4 regions of the Ruegeria sp. H9 genome follow, and region 2 is predicted to be linked to each of the others. Evidence: riboswitches for the same ligand, from Rfam matches in the RefSeq annotation. Region 2 holds a riboswitch; each other region holds the start of a gene.
The links. A riboswitch is a leader RNA that binds a small molecule or an ion and turns the genes downstream of it on or off. The one in region 2 is predicted to bind cobalamin.

Region 1: linked by a shared signal. The riboswitch ahead of ACR0CZ_RS03550 (hypothetical protein) and the one ahead of ACR0CZ_RS02615 (DUF1636 family protein) in region 2 are both predicted to bind cobalamin.
Region 3: linked by a shared signal. The riboswitch ahead of ACR0CZ_RS04815 (energy-coupling factor ABC transporter permease) and the one ahead of ACR0CZ_RS02615 (DUF1636 family protein) in region 2 are both predicted to bind cobalamin.
Region 4: linked by a shared signal. The riboswitch ahead of ACR0CZ_RS08120 (DUF1636 family protein) and the one ahead of ACR0CZ_RS02615 (DUF1636 family protein) in region 2 are both predicted to bind cobalamin.

Annotation. Positions count from the first base shown of each region.
Region 1 is NZ_JBQFNX010000001.1:771,991-779,169, forward strand. It holds gene ACR0CZ_RS03525 (histidine phosphatase family protein) at 94-675, opposite strand; gene recR (recombination mediator RecR) at 745-1,338, opposite strand; gene ACR0CZ_RS03535 (YbaB/EbfC family nucleoid-associated protein) at 1,403-1,747, opposite strand; gene ACR0CZ_RS03540 (DNA polymerase III subunit gamma/tau) at 1,983-3,743, opposite strand; gene ACR0CZ_RS03545 (phosphatase domain-containing protein) at 3,916-4,416, shown strand; gene ACR0CZ_RS03550 (hypothetical protein) at 4,421-4,828, opposite strand; cobalamin riboswitch at 4,920-5,140, opposite strand; gene ACR0CZ_RS03555 (serine aminopeptidase domain-containing protein) at 5,262-6,119, shown strand; gene rsgA (ribosome small subunit-dependent GTPase A) at 6,156-7,179, opposite strand, start outside.
Region 2 is NZ_JBQFNX010000001.1:588,242-595,420, reverse strand. It holds gene ACR0CZ_RS02630 (adenylate/guanylate cyclase domain-containing protein) at 1-2,188, shown strand, start outside; gene ACR0CZ_RS02625 (peroxidase family protein) at 2,185-3,846, opposite strand; gene ACR0CZ_RS02620 (catalase family protein) at 3,865-4,932, opposite strand; cobalamin riboswitch at 5,191-5,398, shown strand; gene ACR0CZ_RS02615 (DUF1636 family protein) at 5,501-5,857, shown strand; gene ACR0CZ_RS02610 (ABC transporter ATP-binding protein) at 5,854-6,639, shown strand; gene ACR0CZ_RS02605 (ABC transporter substrate-binding protein) at 6,658-7,179, shown strand, end outside.
Region 3 is NZ_JBQFNX010000001.1:1,025,151-1,032,329, forward strand. It holds gene ACR0CZ_RS04795 (penicillin acylase family protein) at 1-657, shown strand, start outside; gene ACR0CZ_RS04800 (heavy metal translocating P-type ATPase) at 850-3,192, opposite strand; gene ACR0CZ_RS04805 (hypothetical protein) at 3,352-3,651, shown strand; gene ACR0CZ_RS04810 (L,D-transpeptidase) at 3,693-4,355, opposite strand; cobalamin riboswitch at 4,571-4,783, shown strand; gene ACR0CZ_RS04815 (energy-coupling factor ABC transporter permease) at 4,860-5,543, shown strand; gene ACR0CZ_RS04820 (transglutaminase-like cysteine peptidase) at 5,649-6,272, opposite strand; gene ACR0CZ_RS04825 (AMP-binding protein) at 6,777-7,179, opposite strand, start outside.
Region 4 is NZ_JBQFNX010000001.1:1,684,818-1,691,996, forward strand. It holds gene cobN (cobaltochelatase subunit CobN) at 1-2,300, opposite strand, end outside; gene cobW (cobalamin biosynthesis protein CobW) at 2,306-3,361, opposite strand; gene ACR0CZ_RS08120 (DUF1636 family protein) at 3,358-3,738, opposite strand; cobalamin riboswitch at 3,824-4,030, opposite strand; gene ACR0CZ_RS08125 (NAD(P)-dependent oxidoreductase) at 4,136-5,122, shown strand; gene ACR0CZ_RS08130 (glycosyltransferase family 2 protein) at 5,237-6,244, shown strand; gene ACR0CZ_RS08135 (class I SAM-dependent methyltransferase) at 6,237-6,848, shown strand; gene ACR0CZ_RS08140 (ABC transporter substrate-binding protein) at 6,973-7,179, opposite strand, start outside.

The sequences.
Region 1 (7,179 bases), 180 kb from region 2:
AGTCTTTCGCTCAGTGGAATTTAACTCTGTTCGTTTTTCAAGCTAATTTGAGATTTGAATCTAAAGGACACCAAAAACACTTATCCGCCAAGATCATTGCAAACTACCCGTCTTGGTCAAGATCGTCTCGGTGCCGTTTGACAGGCGAAAAACACATCCTTGGGTCCTGGGAAGTTTTAACAGATCGTTGATGCCAAGGCCCAGCCAAATCCCGCGCAATATCAGTGACGTAACCCCGTGCGTCACCACGATTGCGGATTCGTCTTGCTCGTCTAAGAACGATTGTACCCTCTCATAGATCTCGTCAAAGCTTTCGCCATCCGGGCTGCGAAAATACCAATGATAGGACTCGTATGGGCAATCGATTTGAGTCCGAATGAATTCCCGCGTCGCGCCTTCCCATTGGCCAAATGCGATTTCCGTTAACCGGTCATCGTTTGCGAAATCAAACTGGGGTGCAATCGCCAGCCTTGCGGTGTGTTGCGCCCGCTCCTGCGGGCTGACGAACACGCGTTTAGGGTGGTTGGGGATACGGCCAAGTATCTCCCGCTGCTGCCGCGCCTGATAGATACCGGTTTCCGTTAGCGGAGAGTTCTTGCGGCCTTGAAACTTGCCCAAGGTATTCCACTCGGTTTCGCCATGTCTTAGGACAAACAGATCGGGGTACTTGGTCAATGCGGTTTCCTGAATTACCCACAAGCTAATTTCTAGTGTAGATTGACAGTGCATGCCGAACACACTTTGTCAGATTTCCTTCCTCGCCCGCAAAGCCGCCGTAATCGTCCCATCATCCAGATAGTCCAACTCGCCCCCAATCGGCACACCTTGTGCCAGGGATGTCAGACGAACCTGCCCCTCCAACTGATCCGCGATGTAGTGGGCGGTGGTCTGACCATCGACGGTGGCGTTCAGGGCGAGGATGATCTCGGTGATACTCTCGGCCACAACCCGGTCCTTCAACCGGGGGATGCGCAATTCATCCGGGCCGACTCCGTCCAAAGCCGACAACGTGCCGCCCAAAACGTGATAGCGGCCCTTGAAGACCCCGGCGCGCTCCATCGCCCAAAGATCTGCGACGTCTTCGACTACGCACAGTTCTCCGGTTGCGCGGGCCTCATCATTGCAGATGTCGCAGATATCAGTGGTGCCCACATTGCCGCAGTTCAGGCATTCACGGGCAGTTACGGCTACCTGCTGCATGGCGTCAGAAAGCGGCGTCAGCAGCAGGGCGCGTTTGCGGATCAGGTGCAGGACTGCGCGGCGGGCCGAGCGGGGGCCGAGACCGGGCAGCTTGGCCATCAGGTCGATCAGATTGTCGATGTCACTGTTCGAACTCACCGTGAGACCCTCGCAATTGGGCCAGGGAAACACGCCCCGGCCATAGATCCGTCAGGAGGGTGTATCAGAACGGCAGCTTGATGTCTGCGGGCAGGCCCATGCTTTCGGTCAGCTTGGCCATTTCTGCCTGCGAACGTTCCTGCGCCTTGGTTTGGGCGTCCTTGATCGCGGCGAGGATGAGGTCTTCGACTACTTCCTTATCGTCACCGTTAAAGATCGACGGGTCGATATCCAGACCTTTCAACTCGCCCTTGGCGGTCGCGGTGGCCTTGACCAGCCCGGCACCGGATTCGCCGACAACCATGATGGTGTTCAGCTCTTCCTGCATGTCAGTCATCTTGGTCTGCAGATCCTGCGCGGATTTCATCATCTTGGCCATGTCACCCAGGCCGCCTAAACCTTTTAGCATCGGTAATCTCCTGTCACTCGATTTGTGGCCTAGATACGAAGCGTAACCGCGCGGCACAAGAGGTCAGGATACTCCCGCCCGTCGTCAAGGTCTTTGGCAAGACCTTTCCTCCCGTTGGGCCCGGCAGCGCGCAAGGCGGGCTGCCGGGCCCAAAGCCGCTCAGGGGTATCGGCGTCAGCCGATGGCCCGTGGCGGGTGCGGGAGCATTTGGTTGAGGTGCGCTTATGCTCGAAAGTCAGTCCTCTTCAAACGGGTCCCATTCGTCTTCGACCTCGGGCAGGGCTTCGGTTTCGACTTGAGCGGCGCGTTGTTCTGCGGTTTCGATGCTCTTGATCCGCGCTTTCGGGAAATGAGTCAGCACTGCTTGCACCAGAGGATGCTGTTCAGCCTCGGCCTTCAGTGCCAAGTCTGCAGCGTCCCGTACCTCGGCAATGGTCGGTGCGTTGCCCTCAGCGACAATAGAAACGGCCCACCGGTTGCCCGTCCAACGCTGCAGCGACGCGCCCAATCGTTGTGACAGGTCGGTCGGGGCGTTGTCGGTTGGGGCGAACTCGATCCTGCCCGGTTGGTAGGATACCAGACGCACGCCGTTTTCGACCTCGACCAACAACTTCACATCCCGGTTGGCTCGGATCAGTTCGACCACATGTTCAAATGTTGGATAGCGTGCCAGCGCTGCCTGCACATCCTGGGCCAGCGCGGCCGTTGGCCCGCCTGCGTTGCCGCCGATTCCCGATGCGGCATAGGCCGATCGGGCCACAGCCTGTGGCGCGGCAGGAGCATGTCCCGGCGCACCGATTCCCTTGCCGGGGCCACCATTGGGCGGCGGAGGCGTATCTTGCAGACGCTTGATCAGCTCCTCCGGGCTAGGCAAGTCGGCCACATGGGTCAGGCGGATCACGGCCATTTCCGCAGCCATCATTGCGTTGGGTGCGGCGGAAACTTCCTCGAGCGCTTTCAGCAGCATTTGCCACATGCGTGTAAGGACTCGCATGGGCAGAGCCTCGGCCATTTGTTGACCTCGGGCGCGTTCGTCGGGGGAAACGGTGGGATCTTCGGCGGCATCCGGGGTGATCTTGACCACCGAAACCCAATGCGTGATTTCAGCCAGATCGCGTAAGACGGCGAGTGGATCAGCCCCTTCGGCATATTGCCCGCTCAGCTCGGTCAACGCGCCTGCAGCATCGCCGCGCAGGATCATATCCATCAGATCCAGCACCCGGCCCCGATCGGCCAGCCCCAGCATCGCGCGCACCTGATCCGCGCTGGTTTCACCGGCCCCGTGCGAGATCGCCTGATCCAGCAGTGAGGTCGCATCGCGCGCCGATCCCTCGGCGGCCCGGGTGATCAACGATAACGCATCCTCGGCAATCTGTGCCCCTTCGGCACCTGCAATTTTGCGAAGCAGTCCGATCATATCCTCCGGCTCGATCCGGCGCAGATCAAAGCGCTGGCAACGGGACAAGACGGTCACCGGGACCTTGCGAATCTCGGTGGTGGCAAAGATGAACTTCACGTGTTCGGGGGGTTCTTCCAGCGTCTTGAGCAGCGCGTTGAAAGCGCTGGTCGACAGCATGTGAACCTCGTCGATGATATAGATCTTGTAGCGCGCGGATGCAGCGCGATAGCGGACGCTGTCGATGATCTCGCGGATGTCATTGACACCGGTGCGGCTGGCGGCGTCCATCTCCATCACATCGACATGGCGGCCCTCCATGATGGCTACGCAGTGTTCACATTGACCGCAGGGTTCGGTGGTAGGGCCGCCGCTGCCATCGGGACCGATGCAGTTCATACCCTTGGCTATGATCCGAGCGGTCGTCGTCTTGCCGGTACCGCGGATGCCGGTCATGATGAAGGCCTGCGCGATCCGGTCCGCCTCGAAGGCGTTTTTCAGAGTGCGCACCATGGCGTCCTGACCGACTAGATCGGCAAAGGTTTCGGGGCGGTATTTGCGGGCAAGAACCTGGTAGGCGGGGCTGGGCGTCTCGGTCATGTCTGCTCTGTCGGATTCGCGTTACGCCGCAGCGTAGAGGCCCCCGCCGCCCGCGTCCACAGCCGGCCGGGACGATTTTCATTTTGGAATGCGTGGGTATGCGGCTAAAATCCACTCTATTCTATTTACTGGACCAGTATGTTGTTGGGTGAAGTTTGTTTGGGGGGAGATTATGTCGCAACTGGTGGTTTATGCGTTGCAGGTTGGCGGAGGCACCTTGGCCTTGTCCTCGATGCCTGGGCGTGGAGGAACGTATACAGAAGACCTTGATCTTATCGCAGACTGGAAGCCGGGACTTGTGATCTCGATGACCACTGAGGTCGAGATGATTCAGGATGGTGCGCGGAATTTTGGCGCTGATATTCAGGGGCGTGCCAGCAGATGGGTGCATTTGCCGATCGAAGATTTTGGCACGCCACCCAAAGAGATTTTGGACCGCTGGCCCCGCGTTGGCGCGACCGCACGTCAGGCGTTGTCAGGTGGTGGCCGTGTGCTAGTGCATTGCCGTGGTGGCTGTGGCCGATCCGGGATGGTGGTTCTGCGTCTGATGGTTGAATGCGGTGAACGGCCTGAGGCGGCATTGAAGCGATTGCGTACGGTGCGTCCTTGCGCAGTCGAGACAAATGCCCAGATGCTTTGGGCCGTTGAACCGGCCCGTGTTCAAGCCGTTTGACGGCTTAGACACCAACATGTGGCGAGATTTCGCCACCGTTGTGCTGCACCAGAAGCGAAGCCTCAAGCATGGCGCAAGGAGGATTCCTTAGCAGGTGTGCGGGTAGGCTGCGGTACTCGGTTCCGAACATCATGTCTGCGTAGTCATCCAGCCGGCCGGTATCGATTTCAGGATCGGTTCCGCAGAATACACGTATCTGGTCGCATTGGGCGCGAAAGCGGGCGGTGCATCCTTCCGGGCAGTGCGACAGATCTATGGTGCCTTCAATCTCAAACTCAGATTTCGTGACCGGTTTTGTGGCGGACATGGCCTGCGTCAGAGCCCGCGCCATTTGCGCCAGTGCGGGGCAGGTTGCCCCAGTACGTTGGCACACGGTCGCCGCGAATTCGTGCGTTTTAGTCTTCCAGATCATCAATGCGCCCTCCGCGCGCAGGGCGAGGGCGTGGTACAGGTTGGTCCGTGCGGAGCACGATCAAACCCGTCCCGGACACCCCGCCCGAGTTTCGGTTCTACATCCGATGGCAGGTCTCCTGACTTGCGGGTCATCGCTTTGCCGACCTTCCCAGCCTTCGAGGCCAGTGGTATCTCGGCATTGCTCTCCGCTTACAGTTGCGGGGGCAGTCTCGGACTAGGTTCTTTCCGGATTTATCCGGGCAGAACCGCACCGTGTTCCCTTTTCATCCCGGCCCGATTGGGCGCGAGAACCATCGCGACATGGCTAGCGGCTGCGCCGTGCCCGAGTCAAGAAGATTGCGTCAGGCAAGTGACGTATGGTCCAGTCACGTCAACCTTGACTTGAGGCGCTTCGGGTGAACTGATCAGTTCAGTCGGTATTGGAGGGCACCATGTTGGACACGCAGCAGGCGGTTGTGACCGAGGATTTTCAAATCCCGTCCGGCCCGGCAATGTTGTCGGCGCGGCTTTACCGTCCGGTTGCCGACCCCGAAAAGGTGGTCGTCATAAACGGTGCGACTGGGGTGCCGAGGGATTACTATCAGTACTTCGCCCGATGGCTCGCCGAAGAACAGGGCATGGCCTGCCTGACTTACGATTACCGGGATTTTGGTCACTCTTTGGTGGGTTCGCAAAAGCGGTCAAATGTCACCATGGCCGATTGGGCGTTGATCGACATTCCATCCGCCCGGGCCGAGATGCGCCGACGGTTTCCGCAGGCCAAGCTATGGAGCATCGGTCATTCCTTGGGCGGAATGTTTGGCCCGATCCAACCCGATATCGATCAGATTGACAGGATGATCTGTGTCTGTTCGGGTCTGGTAACGCTGGCGGATCACCCTTGGCCTTATCGCGCTTTGGCGGCGTTGTTCTGGTTTGGTCACGCGCCGCTGGTGGTCAAGGCGCTTGGCTACCTGCCCGGACGGTTGGTCGGGTTTGGATCGGACCTGCCTGCCCAAGTCTATTGGCAATGGCGCAAATGGTGCACCGCCCCCAAAAGCTATGTGCCAGAGATCGGCACGACACTGCCCGTCGCCCGCTGGGAAGACTTGGGCAAACGTGTCGATCTGTTTACCTTCGCAGATGATGAAATGGTGCCGCCGGATGCTGTCTGGCGTCTTGCCGATCTCCATGGACCCAAAGCCGGGCGCCATCTGCTTGCACCAAGCGAATTCGGAGTATCCAAGATCGGCCATATCGGTGCATTCGCAAGACGGAATGCGGCAGTCTGGCCTAGGCTGATCGCCTGATAGCGCTGGGCACCGGTAGGCCGTTGCCCAGCTTCGTTATAGCCCTTTACGGGATTTTTTCTCGTGCATCACGCTGCGCACCATCTTGCCGAACGCCTTGTCGCGGGCGCGGGCCTGCGCCACCGAAGCGGAATTGTGTTGGTCTTCGCGCCGCAGCTTGCGCCAGCGGTCCAGCCGCGCGGGATCAAGCGTACCAGCGTCGATTGCCGCCTGCACCGCACATCCGGGCTCGGTCTCGTGCTGACAATCCGAGAAGCGGCAATTCAGGCTGAGGTTTGAGATGTCCGAGAACACCTCATCCAACCCCTCTTGCGCATCTAGCAGACGTAACGCGCGCATGCCGGGCGTATCGATCAGCCAACCGCCGTTGCGCATGCGATGCAAGGCGCGTGCAGTTGTTGTGTGCCTGCCGCGCGCATCATCTTCACGGATACCTGCGGTGGCCTGATCCTGCCCCGTCATCCCGTTGGCGAGCGTCGTTTTCCCAACGCCGGATGATCCAAGCAAGGCGCTGGTTTGTCCTTTCGGACACCACGACAGAACTTGTTCGAGATCGCCGTGATCCAGCGCGTTGACCGCAAGTACCGTCAGAAACGGGGCGAGCGATTGGGCTTGATCTACATAAAGGCTCGGATCATCGCACATGTCCGATTTGGTCAGAACGACCACCGGATAGCAGCCTGCCTGATGCGCCAGCGCAAGATACCGCTCCAATCGTGGCAGATTAAAATCGGCGTTGCAGGAACTGACGATGAACAGCACGTCTACATTTGCAGCGATCAACTGCGCTGCAGCTCCGGTACCTGCCGCTCGGCGTTGAAGCTGGCTTCGCCGGTCAAGCATACGGCGTATTCGTTTGTTTTCATCCACCAGAACCCAATCTCCGACGGCATATGCACCGGTTGATTGATCCGGAGATAACAAAGGCGATTCACCTTCAGGGCTCAGCCCGATCAGTCGATCCCGGTGTACTGCCGAGATGCGATACGGAAGAAGTGACGGATCAGCCGTATGCTGAGCCGCGAAATGAGAGGACCATCCGAGGTCCGATAAGGAAAGT
Region 2 (7,179 bases):
GTTCTTTCCCTTCGTATCACAGGTCGAACGGTGGTGCGGCATCCACAATCACGACGATATTGCCGCGCGTCGCGACCGGTTGTCAGAACATCTGAGCGATATTCTGGACGACGCGCAACTTCGCACGCTGTATTTCATTCTTGCCCCGGGCCCCGGCGACAGCGGGACGACCAGTGAGGACGAACTGCGCGCGCAACTGAGTGACATATTCATCCGCGTCTACCAAAAACTCAGCCGAGAGGGACCGGTGCTTGTCGTGGTTGAGGATATGCAATGGGTCGACCCATCGACCCTTTCAGTGCTGCGCGACGTGGCCGAGCATCTGACATCACTTCCCGTACTGATGTTGATGGTTTCGCGGATGCCGGCGCCATCAGCGATCAAAGAGAGCATACCGTCTCTTGAGCAATTGTCGCTTCCACCGCTCGATGATGCGACATCGTCAGAACTGGCCAAGGCGGCCTCGGGTGCGCGACTTGATGACCGCACCACGGCGCAGATTTTGGCGCGGGGCAATGGTGTGCCCCTTTTCATCAAGGAATGCTCTGCCGCCATCGCTGCGTCGCCTGAACGTATCGTGGACAACATTCCCGCCACCTTGCATGACCTCCTGGCGCAACAGGTTGACGAGGTCGGAGAACTCCGACGCGCCGCGATCGAAGCCGCTGTTATTGGTGGTGCCTTTGGGGCACCTTTGCTGGCTCAGATCAGTGAACTGACTGAAGACGAGTCCGAAGACGCTATCTTTGGGCTCGCCGCCACGGGTATATTGCAACATCTGCCCGGCGCGAATGACGACGCCGAAATGATCTGGCGGTTCCGCCATGAATTGGTGCGTGAGGCGGCATATCAAAGCCTTGTGCGGGACCGTCGCATTCATTTGCATCGACGCACGGCGGAAGCCCTTGCCGCCCAACCGGAAGCCGCCCGACAGCCTGAACAAATAGCGCGGCACTGGGAACTGGCCGGTGAAACAACGAAGGCGGTGGCCGCCTGGTCGGAGGCCGCGCGGCTGAACCTGAGGCGCCACGCAAATCGCGAAGGGGCTCAGCATGCCCGAAACGGATTGCGGCTGTTGGACGAGTTGCCCGTAGACCAACGCGATAAAGCTGAATTGAACTTGCAATTCCTTCTGGCCGCTGCCGAACGCGTGCATGTCGGTTATGGTGCCAAGCCCGCAATTGATGCCTTTGGGCGCAGTTTTGAACTGGCTGAAAAGCTGGGCGACAGGCGTACTCTTGTGCGCGCGGGCAGGGGTCTGTTTACCGCTGCAATGGTCAAAGGTGATTACCAGAACGCCGAGCAATGGGGGCAAGCGATCATCGATGCGTATGACGATCACCACACCCGAATGGTCGGAAACTACATCTGTGGGGCCGCGCTATCCCCGCGCGGTCGGTTTCAGGATGCGGCAGCAGCTCTGGAACAAGCGGCGTCTCATGCGGATGCGCATTGCGCCGAAGCTGGAAACAGCCCCGATATTGCAGCCGTGATACAAATCGAGAGTATGAGCGCGCTGGTCGACAGCTTTCAGGGCAAAACTGAGGTGGCACTCGCCAAAGCCAAGCGGGCAGTTGACGCCGCGATGGCGTCGGGCCAGCCCTTGATCATCGCAAATGCAATGCACTGGTTGACCGAAATCCACATGCAAATGGATCACCCGGATTATGCGCGCATGGCCGAGGCGCTGAGCGCGGCTGTTCAGGACAAGGGCGGCCCTTATTACCAAGCTGTTGCGACGGCCCATCTTGCCGGGGCTGCCATCAGAACCGGCGAGGCCACAGAGGGCGTGGCCATGCTGCAGGCCGCTTGGGGAAGGATGCACGCAACGGGTGCCGAGGCGGCTGGCGTGCTCGTCAACACCGAGCTCGCACGGGGCTATCTTGCTCTGGGTGAGATTCAGAAAGGGTTGGATGCGGTGGAGGCTGGCCTGACATGTGCAGAAAACACTGACGAGCGGAACTATGAGGCTGAAATCCACCGGATCAAGGCAGCCCTTCTACTGGAACAAGGTGCTCCGTTCGACGCGGCTGAGGCGGCTTTGCGTGAAGCTATAGCCGTGGCGAATGATCAGGGCGCGGCGCTGTATGAATTGCGCGCGCTGAGTGATCTTGCCTGCATCCGGCCAGCCGATACGGAAGTTGCCGCGCGGATTACTGAGCTGGAAGAGCGCGCGGTCGCGTCTTAGGTCCCGCCGGGACGTCGACCTAAAGTGCAGTCTTCGGGTTGCAGGTCCAAGCCAACAAAACGCGCCACCTGCGAGAATGACGAAGTTTTCTTCAGCAACTGAAAACCTTTCTCTGAAAAAGTCTCAGCCGAGTACAAATTTTTGGATACCATCGGGTTGTTCATAAGCTGCGTGATCGCGTCATACGCCACCATCGATGTCATCAGATCGCCCATGATCACATCGCCCTTGTGCTGTTCCGCAAAGAGACCAGGGAACAACTCGACCCTATTGACGTCGCAATAGAGCCGGCTCAGGTCGGCAATCAATTCTTCCGCAAACGGCTGATCACCAATCATCTCAGTAAAGCTTGAATGCGGTTTGCGGCAGAAATGATGACGATAAGTGTTCAGCGACGGAAGACGCGCCTTACGCGTCAGGGCAATCGTAGCTTCGACAGGGGCAGGAGCACCGGGCGCAGGCCTTTGGAACAGGAAATCGGGCGTGTTGCGCAGCGACATGCGGGCCGCAGGTTGGCGCGACAATGATCGGATCATTTCCGCCAAGCCTGTTTGTTCGACCAGTCGTGGATTGAATCTGAACCCCTCCGGGCCAACCTGTGCGCCGTCGATTATAAATCGCTCGGGGATCATCGAATGCCAGCGGTAGAGCAAATTGAACTCAATCGCGATCTGGTTGGAATGATGCCACGGTTGCCAGCGATTGACGCCAACGGGTAGTTTGAAAGGCATATTGGCGATGTGGGCGATGTAGTCCTCAAGCACAAGCTTGATCAGCAATGCGATCAAGGTGCAGCGTGTAGTCTGGAACACACGCTCTTTATCCCAGCCTGATATGCCGCGCTTTTCGCGCCACAACAGATCGGCAAAGGTGTTATGGGCGCGCAACATCAGTGTATTGATCGTGATATAGCCTATCGTACCATTGCCATTATCGAGCCCGGTTGCATGAAAATCGAGCAGTAGCTGGTCGATTGCGTGATCGCTGAGACCCGGATGCGCCCGTTTCACCGCATTCCACAGCTTGCAGGGATCGTGCAACGGCTTTCCGCAATTCTCGCCAGTGGCGAGACTGCCATCAAAAGGGGGTGCTAGCTTAACACCACCGGATTGGTTTTTTTGAAACAGCTTCGGAGCCCACATCTCGCCCTGTGTATCCAGACGAAAGGCCAGCCGGTGGGTTAGTTCATTGGTATCGGGATCGCGTTCGCGCAGCATGTCGGTCTGAAAATCGTTCAGCCCGTAGATTTGGCACAGATCGACTTCGTGGTTCGAATCCGTCTGATCAACCGGTCCTTTCGCCCCAAAGGTGCGAAGGAAACTGTCGGTAAACCATTGTGCGGCCGAGATAAACAATAGTGTCGATCCTTGCGGGCACATCAAGGTAAGCGGGCTGCCATCCATTTGTGTCCGTCGGCGAAAGAGATCAGCAACTTCGCTTTCCGACGGCAGGACGGGTGAGAGGTCTTCTGGCGTCGTATGCCGACCGATCCAGCGATGGGAAAACACGCCGGGCCATGTCGTGTAGTCTGTGCCCATTGTATAGGGCCGCGGTCGGTGGATCTTCGCGGCGTTTGCAAGCCTGATCGCGGCCAAATAACTCGTAACGGGTGGGGAGATCTTGAATCCGAGTTTGATCAGATCATCAACGTCCAGCATCAATACATCTCCGTTTGGTCATCGGTTCGGGAACCGGGCGCGGGCCAGGCTAAGATAGGTTCTGAGCCGGATCGCATTAATCGGTCCTAAAGGTTCGTGATCTGCCGTGACACGCCAGGGCGAGAAGCTCATCGCGTCGCCATTCTGCGGATCAAATTCTGCACCTTTGGGAATCGTGATATCCGCCACGGGCGTGACGGTATGATGGTACGGATCAAGAGGTGCATCTGGTTGCGGATCGCATGCCCACCGGATGCGATTGTCTAGCACATCGAACTCGTCGGCCGGGCGCGGGGGCTCAATCACACACAGCTCGAAGTGATTATCTCCATCGGCCACGTCTTGCCGCAAACACTGACCGATCCCATCTGGGTCGTCTAACGGATGTGCCGGAACTTTTGGTTTAGCGCTGCGGGCCAGGTATCGGACTGTTAGATCGGGGCCCAGCCGATACGGTGTTGTCGACCAGAAATGGACCTCAAAAGGCGAGTGCATATAGTTCGAGGCGAAATCACTCGCGACGCGAAACTGACGCTTGCCTTCACGAGTGAGGAAGGCGCGAAATCCTGCGCGCAGCCCTTTGGTGATCAACCTAAGGCTCCATTTTCGTCGCCCTTTGATCGCGTGCTGGACCGCTTGTAATGTGGCGACAAGTCTGCCCAATCGCTCATATTCATCGGGGACGTAGCTGGGAAACACATCCTGATCGACCAATACAAAATCGAACTCGTCGCTGAGTTGTGTGGTCCCCAGATGCGCAAGTGCTTCGGCGTCGATCAGCTTGGGGCCAGGCACGTCAAAAAGCTTGATCGCCATCCCGTGGGCATCCGATTTCCGGTCATCCAGATGCGCGCCGTTGGAAAAGCGAAGTGCGGCTGAATAGGCAGCGGGCTGTTCAAACAGGCCGTGACGGAACTGTTCTGGTAGATCGTTTCTGACGGTGAATGTTGCAGCCACGCACCCGTGACTGCGCCCATGCTGAGCCCTTAAGCGATGGCCTTTCCACCGTGCAACGGCCTCGAGATTGTGGTCAATGACATCATCAACAATATCCGGCGGCAATGCGTTTTGCGAAACATGTGTCAAAGAACCGTCTCCTTGGATAAACCCAGGCAATGATCAAACAGGGGCAAGGCGCTGACAAAGCTAAACCTCTAAATTTGTTCAGCTTACCTCAGATTGTCTAATTTCCAAACACACCAACTATGGACAGCCGTGGCCAGACAAATTCGGCGCGCAGCCCTACCCATTCGGTTGGTGCTTCGGACACGTGGTTGCCGGCGCTCGATCCTCGACCAGAGTTGGGCGCCTTCGACTTTATCATTGACGTGTCCGGTGTTCTCGGGCACTCAATCGATTGATGGTTCCCGGTGGTGTTGCCGCGGGATGAAAAGGGAATACGGTGAGGTTTGCCAAAAGGTGCCAATTCCGTAACTGCCCCCGCAACTGTAAGCGGTGAGCAAGGTCAAACAGCCACTGGTCCACAGGGTCGGGAAGGTTGGCCGAGCGCGGACCCGCAAGTCAGGAGACCTGCCATCAGATGTTTAACCAACCCGGGGCGGGGCGTCCTGGAAGGAGGCTTTGATGGCGCGTCAATCGCGTGTTTACATTGTCGGCAGCTTCCGCATGCGCTTGGAAACAAGTGGAGTGGACCATGCCAGATACGCCTGATCATTTCATTCTAGTCTGCGAAAGCTGCACTGAAGGGCTGCCCCTTGATGAAATTTGCGATGCGTTGACTGGGAAATTACCTCGCAGTTTTGCGATCCGCGCGTCGTCTTGCATGGCAGGCTGCGATAGTCCCAGAACGGTTGGGTTCCAGGCCGTAGGAAAGGCGCAATACCTTTTTGGTGGCATTCAGACCGCGGATGAGGTGCAGGCGCTGGCTGAGTTTGCAGCGCAGTATCGTGAAAGCCCGGATGGCTGGACAAATGCCACTGATCGCCCGCAGGCGTTGTCCAATAAAACCCTCTCGCGCATGCCGCGGATCGAACAGGGGGCATCGCAATGACGTTGCCACCCTTTCTGATTGCCGAAAACCTTGAGTATTATGCCCTTAACGGAGATGTCCTGTTGCAGGGCGTCTCGTTCGAGTTGGACGAGGGTTCCATTCTAGCCATCGCCGGCCCGAACGGGGCGGGGAAAACGACGCTTCTCAATCTGTTGTGCGGCGCTGAGCCGCTGGCACTTGGCGATGTTCGGATCAAAGGACGCAGTCTGAAACAGCTCACGGCCAAAGAGCGTGCGCGCATGATTGCAGTGGTAGGTCAGCAGGAACTGCCCGATGGACGCTTGGCGTTACGCGATTATGTTGCGCTGGGGCAAATACCCATCCGTGCGGACCGCTCTGCCGAAGGCCACGCGCAAGAGCTGGACCGGATTTTAGACCTGACCGGTCTCGCCAATCTCGCGGACAAGCGCATGGCCCAACTGTCCGGAGGCGAACGTCAGCGTGCCCATATCGCGCGTGCTTTGGCGCAGAACCCTTCGTTGCTGTTTCTGGACGAACCGACCAACCATCTGGATCCTGATGCAAAAGGGCGGATGCTGTCTTTGGTCGCCGAGCTTGGGATCACCGTGGTCATGATCGTACACGATCTTGTCATGATCCCCGAATTCGCCACACACGTGGCGCTGATGAAATCGACCCGCATGATCGAGTTTGGGTCGGTGGACAAGGTGCTGACACCCGAAAGAGTCCGCGAAACTTTTGGCGTTGATTTCCTCTGCTTTCTCCACGAAGGCCGCGTGATCCCGGCGCTTGATATTCGAAGAACTACAGTCTCAACTTAGTCGAAGGAACACACTGAGATGAAATACATCTGGCCCGTGGCGTTGGCCACCGCCATGGCAAGCGGTGCTGCTGCGCAAGAAGTCACCGTAGACAACTGCGGCGAACCGCTGGTTTTTAATACCGCGCCCGAGCGCCTGGTTGTGCATGACATGAACATGACCGATATGGCCTTTGCATTGGGTCTGCAGGACAAGATCGTCGGCCTGACCGGCATCACCGGCTGGTACAAGACCAGCCCTGATTTTGATGCCCTGCGTGGCGACATCCCCGAGCTTGCGCCAAAATATCCGACCGTCGAAAATTTGGTGGCGGTTGAACCCGACCTGTTCTTTGCCGGTTGGTACTATGGCATGAAGCCGGGTGGTGATGTGACCCCAGATACATTGGAACCGTTCGGAATCAAGACCATGGTTCTAACCGAAAGCTGCGTCCATCTGGACAAGGATCGCCCCGAAGCCAGCATGGATCTTCTATTTGGCGATGTGTTGCGCTTGGGCAAGGTGATGCAAGTCGAAGACAAGGCCGAGGCTTTGGTCTCG
Region 3 (7,179 bases), 440 kb from region 2:
TCGCCGGAGCCATTGATATTCTGGGCATGGACGCGTGCTTTGCAACGCCGATTTCTACAGGATGAATTTCCTGCGGCGCGTGATTTGTGGACCAATCCGAATCCATATTTTCTTGCCGCGGTTCTTTCAAATAGAGACGAGGCCGCGATGTGGTGTGACAATCGCACCTCAACTCGTGTCGAAACCTGCGACGAGTGGATCGTTCTCGCACTCGACGATGCGCTCGTCTGGATAATCGAGCGCTACGGTCCCGACCTTTCTTCGTGGAGCTGGGGAGCTGAACACATTGTGAATCTGGATTGGTCTGCGGTTAGCCCAGCCGGATTCCTCAATGGGTTGTTATCTGTGCGGGAACCGAAGTCCGGAGGACCTTATTCATTGCTCTCGTCTCAATTCGGGATGTCTGACGAAAAACCGTTTGCAACAAATATCGGCACGAATTTTCAGGCCGTCATGTCTGTTTCAGAAGACAAAGGCTTCTTTTTTCTGACACCATCCGGGCAGTCGGGACACCCGCTTTCGCGGTTCTACAAGAACTTGTTTTCTTCATGGATGCGCGGTGATTACAGGATGATGACAATGGATCTGGCAGTAGCAGAGGGTGGGGCAGTGGGGCGATCCAAACTAACCCCCCTCATTCAGGATGAAGTTGACTGATTAAAGTGCGGCGCCGGGAAACCAGATCAGTGTCAATGTCCCTCATCTTCAGGATGAAATGCCACACAAAGCCCAGGACTGATTGATATATCGGGCACCACGCCACAGTGATAGATTGCGAAAATCGGCTGTGGGATGCTGATTTCAATGGGCATCCCACAGCACACGCGATCTTAGGTTCCGCGCGCCTGATTACTGCCCATGCGCCAATTCAGCATTTTCACCTGGCGTTCCAACGGTTTCTGTTCCTGTTGAGTGTATGTTACCCTCCGAGGCTTTCAGAAGCCGCAAGGCGTTAGCCACGACCAGCAAGGACACTCCGACATCTGCGGCGATTGCACCCCACATTGATGCCAATCCAAAACCGGTAAGGGTCACAAACAGTGCTTTGGTCGTAAGTGAGAAGCCGATGTTCTGACGGATGATCGACATGGTTCGACGTGAATGATCGATCAGCCAGGGTACTTTGCCGATGTCATCAGTCATCAGAGCAATGTCTGCAGTCTCAATAGCAGCATCAGATCCAACTGCACCCATCGCAACTGCATAATGTGCCCGAGCCATCGCAGGCGCGTCGTTGACGCCATCGCCGATCATCGCAACCATCTCGTGCTGTTCTGCCAGTTCCTCAATCGCAGCGACTTTGTCCTCCGGCAGAAGTTGGGCCCGGACTTCGTCGATGCCGACTTCGGCTGCTACCGCTCTCGCTGTTTGTTCGTTGTCACCAGTCAGCATGATGATTGACTTCACGCCCTGCGCATGAAGCCGGGCTACGATGCTTCGGGCTTCGGGTCGAATGCGGTCCCGCAGCTCAAGCAAACCGGTTAACCCGTTCTCATCCCCGACAACAACAATTGTGCTTCCCGCGCTCTCGATTTGGTTGCGCAACTCGGCAGGGATGGACGCGCCAAAGCCTTTCTCGACAGCGAAGCGGTCAGAGCCAAGCCAGATATCTCCACGCTCGGTACGGCCTTCCAGACCACGACCGGGAACGGTTCGGATGTCTTCAGCCGCCGATATCGAAATGTCGGTCTGTTCTGCCCGGGTCAAAATGGCGCGGGCCAGCGGGTGTGAAGACCGAACCTCAAGGCTGGCAGCGTTCGCCAACAGCTCCTGCTCGGATGCGGCGCCCAGCGGATAGACATTGGCCACTTCAGGCTCGCCCATGGTGATCGTGCCTGTCTTGTCCATGGCCAGTGCGGTGGTACGCCCGGGGGCTTCGATATATGCGCCGCCCTTAATCAGAACCCCAGCCCGGGCCGAAGCGGTCAAAGCCGCAACGATTGAAACCGGTGTGGAAATGACGAGCGCACAGGGGCAGGCGATAACCAGCAGAACAAGTGCATTGTAAAACCAGAAGCCCCACGATGCGCCAAATGCAAGCGGTGGGATCAGGGCGATAGCCACTGCGACGACCATAACGATGGGCGTATAGATCCGCGCAAATTTTGTAACCCACTGCTCAACCGGCGCACGGCGAGCATGAGCATCACCGACCATCCGGATGATCTTGGCAAGCACGGTATCGGACGCTGTTTTCGTCGCACGTATTTTGAGGGTGCCTTCACCATTGATTGTGCCGGCATAGACCTCATCACCCAGCTCTTTAGGAATCAGCGCGCTTTCACCTGTGATTGGAGCCTGGTCAACGGCACCAGCCCCTTCGATGACTTCCCCGTCAAGTGGAATGCGATCCCCACCCCGAACGATGAAGCTGTCACCGACAAAGACATCCGCCGCCGGGACCGTTGCCTCAGAACCGTCAGCACGAACCAGCCGAACCGTCGGGGGGGCCAGATCAAGCAGTGCGGATACCGCGTTCCGAGCACGTCCGACACTCCAGCTTTCCAGATAAAGAGAGAGCGAAAAGAAAAATGCCACAGTTGCCGCTTCAAAAAACTCACCCAGAGCGATGGCACCAGCGACGGCAACAACCATCAAAAGGTTCATATCCGGCGAAAGTCGACGCGCCGAAGACCAGGCCTTAGGGGCCACCAGCCAGACGCCAAACAAGATCGCGACCGCGAACAAAGCTGCCTCGGCTAAAGGCATCGGAACCTCACCATGTCCCGAGAACAGCCCGAGCGCACCGCCCATGCCGGTTTCGAAAATGTGCCAGCCAAAACCTGCTGCCCAAAACCCTCCGCTAAGAGTGGTGAACCGCCGCTGACGTGCAATATGCGCCGCCTGGTCCTGGGCGGCATTTCCGTCATCCCATGGTTTGGCGGTCATACCAGTACTCGCAACCAGCAGCATGACATCTTCGTCAGATAACTTGGAAGCACTATCAAGAAGTGTCATCCGACCGTTGATCACATCAAATGCAAGATACTCTTCACCACCTGCTTTCGGGCCGACGACACGGTTCAGGATCGCCACCTCTTCGGCGCAATCAAGGCCAGAGACCTGAAAGCTTCTACCACCTTCAGGAATTGGACCGGCGGGGGCGATGTCGCCACACCCGCCACTACCGCATGCGTGGTGACCATGTTTGTTTTCGTGGCCATGGTCGTGGCTATGGGTATCGGATGACATGATTGGACCTCAAGAATCTCTATGGTCCTTTGTAAATAGTTCCTACAGTAACTAGAGCTTCAATACCTTTTATATTTTTTTCATCCGGGTTCTTTGCCTGCGATATTGTTAGTTCATTTCGTCTTGCGGGCCGGCCGTGTGGATGCAATCCAATTGCAGATGACGCAAAAAATTTGGAACAGATCAATGCAGAAACGGATCGCCATTACCATCACGTTAGTCTCGATTACGGCTGGTTGCTCAGCCCAGTTCACTGGGGCCAAAAGCAAAGCACTTGAACCAGGCAACGTGCCAGATTCGGTGGTAGCGCTGGCAGGGCCGGCGCAGGATTTGACCACGGCACGCCTTTTGCCAGAAGATAATTGCTTTTGGTATGAGCACAGCGGACCTGTCGAGACGACATTGGTACCATTGCGCGCGACGAATGGCGCTCCGATCTGCATTGCGCGCGACGCCTGATCGAAATGAGGGCAGCGACGTCCACCTACGCTGCCCAAAATTTATGAGCGGGCTGTGACGCTATCTTCGGCCGAGTATAGGAAAGCGGTCGAGCCGGTTTTCACGTTTGGGTAGAGGTCATTGATATGAGCCATGATCATTCGCACACATCCAGAACTTGCGCGACCGCCGATGCTTCTTGGCTCAGGCGTGCCGTGAATTCTGAGATATGTGTCTCGGTCTCCAACGTATAGATAAAGGGCACGAGAGCCGAGAGCATTATTCGGCCCGGGCTCCATGCCATTCCGGAATTCCGCGTATTCGGGGTTGCGCTCGATCATTGAAGCGGTTGGTGTCCAGTGTGGCCATTCGACCTTTCGGCGGATAACATAGGTGCCGGGCTCGTAAAGATTCCCACGCGCGATCGCTACGCCATAGCGCATTGCGGTCCCGTCTTCTTCGATATGATAGAGATAGCGCGCGACGGCATCCACATGGATGTCACCTGGAACCAAACCATCATTTGCCGCGACGCGTCTTGGTAAAAAACGGTCATGAACACCCCACGGATTTGAGGTCATTGGATCGTAACCAATTGGCGTGACCTGACTGTCCCAATAGGTCTTCTGCGATGCGGTTGGCCAGGTTTTGGCGATCAATGGACTGGCCGCAGACGCCGAGAACAGCGCTGTGGTGGATTGAATGAAATGGCGCCTTGTAAGCATAGGTCTCGTCCTGGTTCACAAGTTTAACGTATTTGGATCGCACTATCGCGAATTAATCCGAATCTTAAAGCCTCTAGCAGCTAGAGCTTCAAGAGGTTTCAGGTAACGCTTGGTTTACCCTGTCGATCAAGTGACCGGTTGCGTGAATCCTGCTTCGGTCGAGTTTACATTGGAATAGGTCGCAAAGACAATTGACACAGGCGAAGCCGCCATTGTAGCGGTGAATTGTTTTCGGTTCCTGATGGCTGAAGCCAAAAGGATTAAAAGGGAATACGGTTCGGTGTTTTCAATGGCGCCAATTCCGTAACTGCCCCCGCAACTGTGAGCGGAGAGCGATGCCAAGACACCACTGGTTCGTAATGGAACCGGGAAGGTTGGCGGAGCGAGCACCCGCGAGTCAGGAGACCTGCCGTAAAGCGCCGGGCTATGCCCAGACTGAACCTGTCGGCCTTACGGTCGATTCAACCTGACAAGCCGCCGGGTGAGGCGGTAGGGAGAAAGAACATGCATATCGAACCGGGCATCGTGAATGGTGCCAAAATCGCGCTTTCCTATGTTACCGCCGCAGGTGCGGCTACTTACGCAGCGAAAGAAACGTTTTCCACATTGCGAGCGAATGGACCTGCATCTTTTGTTATGCGCTCGGTGCTCGCCACTGTTGGGGTTTTCCTTTTCTTCGAAGTCCTGCCGCATTTCCCGGTTGGTGTCTCTGAAGTCCACTTCATCCTGGGGTCGACGCTGTTTCTGCTTCTCGGTGCTGCACCCGCGGCTTTTGGATTGGCAGCTGGTCTCCTGATTCAGGGTGTGTTTTTTGCCCCGTTCGATCTTCCGCAGTACTTCATCAACCTGACCACTCTGCTGGTGCCGCTATTTGCGCTACAAGCACTGGCCAGCCGCATCATCGCACCCGGCACAGCATATGTTGACCTCAAATATGGCCAAGCTCTTGCCCTAAGTGCGACGTATCAGGGAGGAGTAGTCGCATGGGTTGGGTTCTGGGCCTTCTACGGCCAGGGTTTCGGCGCAGAAACCATGGCGTCGGTTCTGTCCTTTGGCGGTGCTTATATGCTGGTAATTGTCATTGAGCCGATTGCTGATCTGGCAGTGCTTGCGGCAGCCAAGGCGATGCGCGGTTTGAACAGTACAGGTCTGGTGACTCCGCGTTTGTACAACGCTGCGAAAGCTTGACCAAAGTTTGAAGCGGTGTCCTAAACTTGGGTTGCCGCGAAACAACCAGTAGCCGCAGGACCAAAATTTTATTGTGGCGCGTCTCGAGGGCGCGCCACATTGTTTTTAGCCGCTAGAAACCTGTACCCAACGATCAGGGTGATTTGGGTCCTGTATTCGTAGGAAAAGATACCTCGTTTCCTTCCACGATTTGATCCTGTTGGTGACATTGTCCAGAATCAAATCGCCTTCACTCGAGCGATAAACTAAAACTGCATGGCCACTGCGATTGGTGTCTAAGACAGTTGCAATAAGTAGCTTCGTAGGATCCAAGCCGTTCTGCATTAGTTCAAACTTCTTTTGCAAAGCGAAATCTTCGCAATCCCCTGACCCCTGCATTGGTAGCGTCCAGTATTCCTTTGTCCCGTATTGGTTTTGATCCGAAACGGCGCGGATCCTCCGATTGACGCGCAAGTTAATCGCTTTAACGATCTGTTTCTCCTGCGCTTCTGGCAGACCAGAAGTACGAGTATTCGCGCACGCCCACGAATAATCTTTGCAGAGTGATTTGGCGCCCGATGGCGCCTGAACCTCTCTATCTAGTTTGATCCAGGGAAGCTCAGAAGCTTGCAATGAAGCGGCGGAGACAAGGTAGCTGCATATGATACAGGCCAACGATAGATAAACTGGTAACCGTTCCGAAAGTTTTTTCTGAGCGGAAGTAGGTTTTGTCATATCTGCTTTCCCCATACTCGTTTCTCCTGGGTATCTGAAGCTACCGAGCCAAGAGAACTCTATTTCAATCTTTTATGTTCATCGACGCATTACAACAGCTTATTCAATTTAAAATGCAGAGCAGCAAAATTCGCGAGCGCGCAGTTATTAGTCGTGATTGTGTGCGTGAGCTTAATTGAGATTCTTGCAGCAGCATAGAAGAAAGCCGGCTAGTAGTTCTGGGTTAGAAACGCTTGAGGTTTGGGACGGATTTGGATGACGCGTCAAGCCGAACATCTTTGTGCAATGACATGGGTATCAACCGTTCGCCGGGGCGCACCCTAACAGTGTATCTGCGATTATATGTTTCATGCGGCCAGATGTAACTGGCAATTGCAGATTTCCCCTGACCAAGGTGTGCAGGTTTTGATTGGAAATTCTAAAACAATGACTTCGTCGCTACACTCAGTCCTCTGTTAACGCGCACAGCGACGGGAGCGATGAGTTGGGCAGGCTCAGTGGCCTACGAGCCATATTGCGTCAGGTTTCTATTATGCGTGTAAGTTTCGTACGATCGACTTTGGAGGCATGACGCTTGTCCATAGGAATGTGCTTAATCGAAATCACATTTGGAACGTCAAAACCAAGCGCAGATTTAGTCCAATCGTCGATGTGATCCGCGGAACCTTGGACGCAAAGTGTGGGGCCTGCTTTGGTATTGACGAGCGCGCATCGATCTACACCTGGCCATCGCTGTGCCGCGACTTCGATAGCAAAGGGGAAGAGCGTACCTGAAAAGACTTCAATTTCGGACCCGACGCGCCCCCATAACCATAAACGCCCGTCATCATCCAGCGCGCCAGCGTCACCGGTCCGGTGCCAAATGACGTCACCTTCCTTGATTTTGTTGTTCTTTGAGTGGGTCGGGTTCAAATACCCGTCA
Region 4 (7,179 bases), 1.1 Mb from region 2:
TAGTCGCCTTCTTCTTGCAGGTGCCGCCGAACCAGTTCCTCAGCGAGCTTGACGCCTTGTGTATAGGCCGCGCGCGTGGGAACCGAGCGCGGGTCGGTCGTGAAAAGATTCCGCCCGGTCGGCAATACATCCGTACGTCCGCGATAGGGGGATCCGGACGGCCCGGCCTCGATCCGTTTGCCCGCTAAAGCGTCAATCAGGGCAGAGCGTTCAGCTTGGGCTGAGGGGGCAGCGTCGAAATTACCCGTCACATCGGGGACGCGCCCAAAGATATGCAGCCCATCTCCGAATTGGCTTTCCTTGATGTCGCAGACAAATCGGTCAATGCGCGTGATCGCCTCGGCGGTACAGGTGGCCTGATCGAGGCCAAGATCGCTTTCCAGCCCGATCGCCTGCGCCTCGTCCCGGATATCTTCCTGCAGGCGATCGCGGCGTTTGGGGTCTAGCCCGTCCGCGTTCGAGAACTCGTCCAACAGCGATTCCAGCCGCACCATGCGATCTGGTGTGCCGCTTTCCTTCATCGGGGGTGGGATATGGCCCAACGTAACCGCCCCGATCCGACGCTTGGCCTGCGCGGCCTCGCCGGGGTCGTTGACTATGAAGGGGTAGATCACCGGCAGATCGCCGATTAACGCCTCGGGCCAACATTCGTTGCACAAGGCGACTGATTTTCCCGGCAACCATTCCAGCGTGCCATGTGCGCCGATATGGATCAGCGCATCCGCGACCAATCCTTTGCGCAGCCACAAGTAAAAGGCGACGTAGGCGTGGCGCGGTGTGCGCGACAGATCGTGATAGTCGTCATCGCGCAGTTCGGGTGTGCCGCGCTCGGGCTGCAGCGCGATCAGAGCCTTTCCGCGACGCAGTGCCGTGAAATGGAACGCGCCATTTGTGAAAGCAGGGTCGTCTTCGGGAGTGCCCCAAACCTTATTGAGATCGGCGCGGAGTGTTTCCGGCAGCGCCGCCAGCGCCGCCTGATAATCCTCTAGCGGCCATGAAATCCGGGCATCAAGAAGAGTTTCAGCAATCGGTTCGGTAGGCGCGGTGTCATACCCTTCGCCTTGCAGATCGAGCAACATTGCCTCAGCCGAGGCCAGCGCATCCAGACCCACTGCATGTGCCATCTGCCAGTCTTTGCCGGGATAGGTCGATAGTACCAGCGCCGGAACCTGCTCCGCTTTGGGTTTGTCGTGAAGGTTCAGCCAGCCGGAGACGCGGTTGATGATGGCTTCGATCCGTTCGGGTTCAGCCCGATGAGCGAAGCGAGAATACTCGAGATGCGGGTCGCGTTTGCCCGGCTCTTTGAAGGATACGATGCCCGCGTTGATCCGCCCGTCCACTTCCGGAAGGACCACATGCATGGCAAGATCAGCTGGTGAAAGGCCACGTTCCGCTTCGGCCCACGCTTTGCGGCGTGAGGTGGCCAGCGCCACCTGAAAGACCGGCACCTCTGCCACATCGAGAGGTGAGGTGCCTGATGCGCCCTTGCCTGAGAATGAGGTGGCGTTGACGATTGCCGAAGGCTTCAGCGCTACAATAGTCTCGCGCAGCCAATCGGCGGCATTTGGTGCTTTGAGCGACGGGGCAAACAGGCCGACGGCCTCAAAACCTCGCGCGCGCAAGCTGCGGATCAGCGCTGCGATTGGGGCTGTGTCCGCCGAGGTCAGATAAGCACGATAGAAGGTTACGATGATACGTTTCGCATCACCGGGCAGAGCGTTTTCTGCAGGGATCACGCCGTGATCTGGGCACCAGGCACCGCATTCGGGGATGGTCTTGGCGCCCATGACCGGACCTGCATACAACCCCGCAGCCAGTGCCATCTGCGCCAGAGCGGCCTGCGCCGCGACCTCACCGCCGGTGTCGCACAGATGCGCCAGCCGCCGCAGGGTCGAGACAGGCAGGGTAGAGTAATCATCCAGCCGCGTATCCTCGCGACCGTCTGCGGGCAGTACGGCCAGTGCAATCCCTTTGGCCTGCGCCAGCGCCAGAACCTGCTGCAAGCCGTACGCCCAATAGGGCACTCCACCGATCAGACGGATCAGGATGCCCTTTGCGCCCTCCAGTGTCTGCTCGACATATGTGTCGACTGAGAGGGGATGCTTCAGCGCCGTCAGATTGGCCAGCCGCATCGTTGGCATGCGTCCTTCAGGCCCACCTCCACGATGCCATCCCGCCGCGAAAGCGCCAAGGTCACTGTCGGAAAAGGACAGCACCACCAGGTCCGCCGGGCTCTGACCCAGATCGGTCGGGGTCTCGGTTTCTTCGAGCCCATGGCTTTCGCGGAAGACGACGTGCATAAGTCTTACTCGGCAGCCTCGGTTACACCCACGAGGATATCGCGGATCTCGGCCTCTTTGATATCGTCATGCTCGGCAATGACCACAAGGCGCGAGCGACGGTCTTCGCCGGGCTCCCACAGGCGGTCATATTGGTGACGCACGCGCGCACCGACGGCCTGAACCAGTAGGCGCATGGGCTTGCCCTGAACGGCGGCATAGCCTTTGACGCGCAGGATATTCAACTCGTTGGCCAATCGTTCAATCTTGGCGACCAGATCAATCGGATCGGTTTGCTCGGGCAGTTCAACGATGATGCTTTCGAAATCGTCATGCTCGTGATCGTGATGGCCGTCGTGATGGCTGGGACGCGCGTCCATGTCATCCTCGGCCGCGGCTTCTAGACCCAGCACGACGCGGACGTCCACGGCACCCTCGGCCACTTCGACCACGGGCATGGGGCGGGGCGCTTCGGCGGCGATGATCTCTTTCGCTTTCGCAACGCCTTCCGGGCCAGCCAGATCGGGCTTGGTCAGCAGAATGATGTCGGCGCAGGAAATCTGATCCTCGAACACCTCGGACAAGGGAGTTTCATGATCAATCGAGTCATCTGCCATGCGTTGCGCATCCACCGCCTCGACATTCGGAGCGAACCGACCAGCGGCCACGGCCTCGGCATCGGCCAGAGCAATCACGCCATCGACGGTGATTTTCGAGCGGATATCGGGCCAGTCGAACGCCTTCAGCAGCGGTTTTGGCAGGGCAAGACCGGAGGTTTCGATCAGGATGTGATCGGGGCGCGGCTCTAGTGCCATCAGGGCTTCAATGGTCGGGATGAAATCATCGGCCACGGTGCAGCAGATGCAACCATTGGCCAGTTCCATGATGTTTTCTGCGGGGCAATCAGGAATGGCGCAGGACTTCAGGATATCGCCATCGACGCCGACATCGCCGAATTCGTTGACGACCACCGCCAGACGCTTGCCCTGCGGGTTCTGCATCAGGTGTCTCACCAAAGTGGTTTTGCCCGAGCCCAAAAAGCCGGTGATCACAGTGACGGGGAGTTTCTCGAGATTGCTCATTTCAGGGCTCCAATCGGGGGAATGCGGGCCGCACAGTTTTTGCGGAAATGTTCGGGACGTTCGCGCCATTTGACCAAACCGTCCTCGGTGGCGAGGTATTTGGCTGCGCCTTCGACGATGGTTTCAACATGGTCGATCTCGTTCAGATGCTCATACACGAAAGTCCAGCGATCCGGTCCTCCGCGTAGCACGATCGAGCAGCCTTCATCGCAATTCGACAGGCATTCCACAGCTTTCAAGGTAATGCCTTCGGGCAGGCCCGCCTGTTCAAGCGCCTTGTGCAGCAACGTGCCGGGGCGCTGGGCGTCATCCTCGACAGGCAGCCCGCGACGGCAGGTAGTGCAAACCAGCAGTTCGACCGGTGCGGTCTCGGTCATGTCTCTCATCCCCCCAAATCCTCTTCGTGGGGGACGGGGTTTCATGCGGGCCGATCACAGCCCCACACCGGAACACCCCGTCCGGTTTCATCTTCGGGCGTTGGCAGGTCTCCCGGCTTGCGGATGTCAGAGGAGGCCTCTGTCGGATGTCCCGCCTTCCCGGCCATACTGCCAGTGGCTTTGGGCACCCTCTCCGGTCACGGTCGCGGGGGCGGCTGCGTTTGACGGCAAAAACCGCTGACGCATTCCCTTTTCATCTGCTCTCGCAGACACCAACGAAAGGGACATGCGGCAGGGCAGGGTTGCTTGTCAAGCGAGTCGCGCCGATCCGTGAAAAAGCGGATAAAAAGCGACCTGTCGGAGTCGCTGGGCGGCATGATACTTCTGCAACGACGTGCTGGCATGGCAGCAAGATGCGAACAGGAGGATACCGCGCATGAAAGTAGGGTTTATCGGGCTGGGGAATGTAGGGGGCAAGCTATCTGGATCGCTGCTACGAAACGGTATCGATCTGACGGTTCATGACCTGAACCCGGATCTGGTGACCGAATTCGTCGCCAAGGGTGCCAAAGCCGCCAAAAGCCCGGCGCAACTGATGCGCGATTGCGATGCTGTTATAACCTGTTTGCCTTCTCCTGCGGCCTCGGATGCGGTGATGCAGGAAATGTTGCCAGAGGTCGGCCCTGGCAAAATCTGGATGGAAATGTCGACCACTGACGAAGCCGAAGTCAAACGCCTTGGCGCAATGGTCATCGAACGAGGCGGCGCAGCGGTGGATTGCCCGGTTTCCGGCGGATGTCACCGGGCAGCGACGGGTAATATCTCGATCTTCGCAGGCTGTGATCGTGAGACTTTTGAACGTATCCTGCCATTCCTGACCACCATGGGGCGGCGCATTTTGCACACGGGCGATCTGGGCTCGGCCTCTGTTCTGAAGGTGTTGACCAATTATCTGGCTACCGCCAACCTGATCACCTGCGCCGAGGCATTGGTGACAGCCAAGGCCGCCGGTATGGACCTTGGAACCACCTATGAAGCGATCAAGATATCGTCAGGCACATCCTTCGTGCACGAGACCGAAAGTCAGGTCATCCTGAACGGCTCGCGCGATATTTCCTTCACCATGGATCTGGTGAAAAAAGATATCGGTCTGTTTCAGGAGGTCGCCGACCGTGCCGGAGTTCCTCTGGAGATAAACCCATTGATGATCAAGATTTTCGAAGATGGCATCGCGCGATATGGTGAGCGTGAACTGTCCCCGAACATCATCAGGCGGCTAGAGGACGCGACCGGACTGGAGATCCAGGCGCCAGGGTTCCCAACCGAGATGCTGGACGACGAGCCAGAAGAACCGGGTTATGAGGTGATCCCGCAGAATCGGTAGATCGATTAATCGGCAAGCATTGCGGCTGTCTGGCGACCTGGTTGGACAAAATTCTGGTGCTATTCTAAATAGGTCGACAGGAGTCCGACACCGGCACAGGCAAGAGAACAACTTATGACGAATGAGACCTTTCTCATCGTAACAACGATGAAAAACGAAGGGCCTTTCATGATCGATTGGGTGGCCTACAACCACGCAATCGGCTTTGATGACATTCTGATTTATACCAATGATTGCGCTGATGGTACCGATGCCATGGGCGAACGGTTGCAAGCGCTTGGCTGGGCTCACCACCAACGAAACAGACTGGGTCCGCGCGCCGCGCCGCAGGTTCGTGCATTTTCGCTTGCGCGGAGTCACCCAAGCTATCTGTCATCGGATTGGATTCTCAGTTTGGATGTGGACGAGTATATCAATATCCGTTTGCCCAATAGTGATATAAGAAGCCTCGTTGAGGCCAGCGGCGTGGCGGACGCGATCTCGATCTGCTGGCGCATGTTCGGAAACGCGGGTCAGAACGATTTCGTTGATCGACCCGTACCTGAGACTTTCTTTCTGGCCGCCACCGAAGACGGCTATCCGCATCATCGGACCAAAGGGTTCAAAACGCTGTTCCGCAACAACGGAAAATTCAGCCGTTTTCGCGCCCATCGTCCCAGGATCAATCCAGAAGATGCACCGAACCCTGACACGCCATACGAAGGCGTGTTGTGGCGGGATTCGGGCGGGAACCTGTACCCAGCAGACCAAGTGAAATGGAAAGCATGGCGTGGTTTCAGCCATAAATTCGCGCGCATTCATCATTATGCTGTGCGCAGCACTGATAGCTTTTTGGTCAAGCGCGACCGTGGGCGCACCAATCATGTGGGGCAGGATCAAGGGCTCAAATACTGGCTCATGATGAACCACAATGATGTTGAGGATCGCTCAATTCTGGAACACATGCCGGCTATGCACGACATCAAAGCTGAGATGATGGCAGATCCGCTATTGGCAGACCTTCATCATAAAGCATGTGAGTGGCACAGGTCGAAAGCCGAAGAATTGAGAGCCAGACCGGATTGGGTTGATCTGGTTGAAGCGTTGCAAAATTCCTCAACCGGAGAAGACGTCTATGGGTGAAGCTGTATCTGCTGAGGATCGCCGCAAGAAGCAAGCTGAGCAGCGCGAGCGGAAGGATTCCCTGCGGCGCGAAATGCTCAAGACCATGCCGCATGGACGGTTGAGCGTTGAAATTGGCGTTTGGAAGGGCGAATTTTCGCGGATTCTGCTGGAAGAGCTGCAACCCTCGAAATTGTGCCTCATCGATCCCTGGCAAGTACAGCAAGACCCGGATGGCGGTGCTTCGCTTGCCGGAGCGCGCACGCAAAAGGATATGGATCGGATCTACGATGCAGTAACGGGTAAATACAGCACCGAGATCGCCAAGGGGCAAATTTCGATCATTCGCGACTATTCGCGACCGGCGCTAAGCCTGTTTGAAGATCAGAGCATCGGGTTTGCCTATTTGGACGGCGACCATTCCTACGAGGGCGTAAAAACGGATCTGGATGCTTTGCTGCCCAAGATGATCGAAGGCGGCGTAATCATGCTTGACGATTATCACAGGCGCGGTTGGTGGAAAGATGACGTGATGCGTGCGTTCCACGAATTCCTCGGGGCAAATTCTGCGGGGCTGCGGCTCAAGGCCATCATGGGGGCGCAGGTGGCCGTCGAGAAACTTTGAGCCGAGATCATTTTTCTGATTATAGATTCGTGCGACGTAACCCAGGCTGGCTAGTGTCTTCCAGCGTCAACAGTGTTAAGCAACAAGTTCAGCGATGACGGATAGGGTTGTTGTCTAAGTCCGATCATCTTTGAATAGCGGCACTTTCCCAGGCAGACAGGAACTTTCTGCGCTTCAGCGTATCGAGGAACGTCAACAACGCAGGGTCCAGCGCTATCGCTGCGCTTTCGGTCGTGGAGTCCTGCGTGTCCAGAAGTGGCAGTGCTGCCAGTGATTCCGGATTCAGCGTGGTCAGGTGCCGGACAAAGGTTTCCGCTTCCTCCGGCAAGCG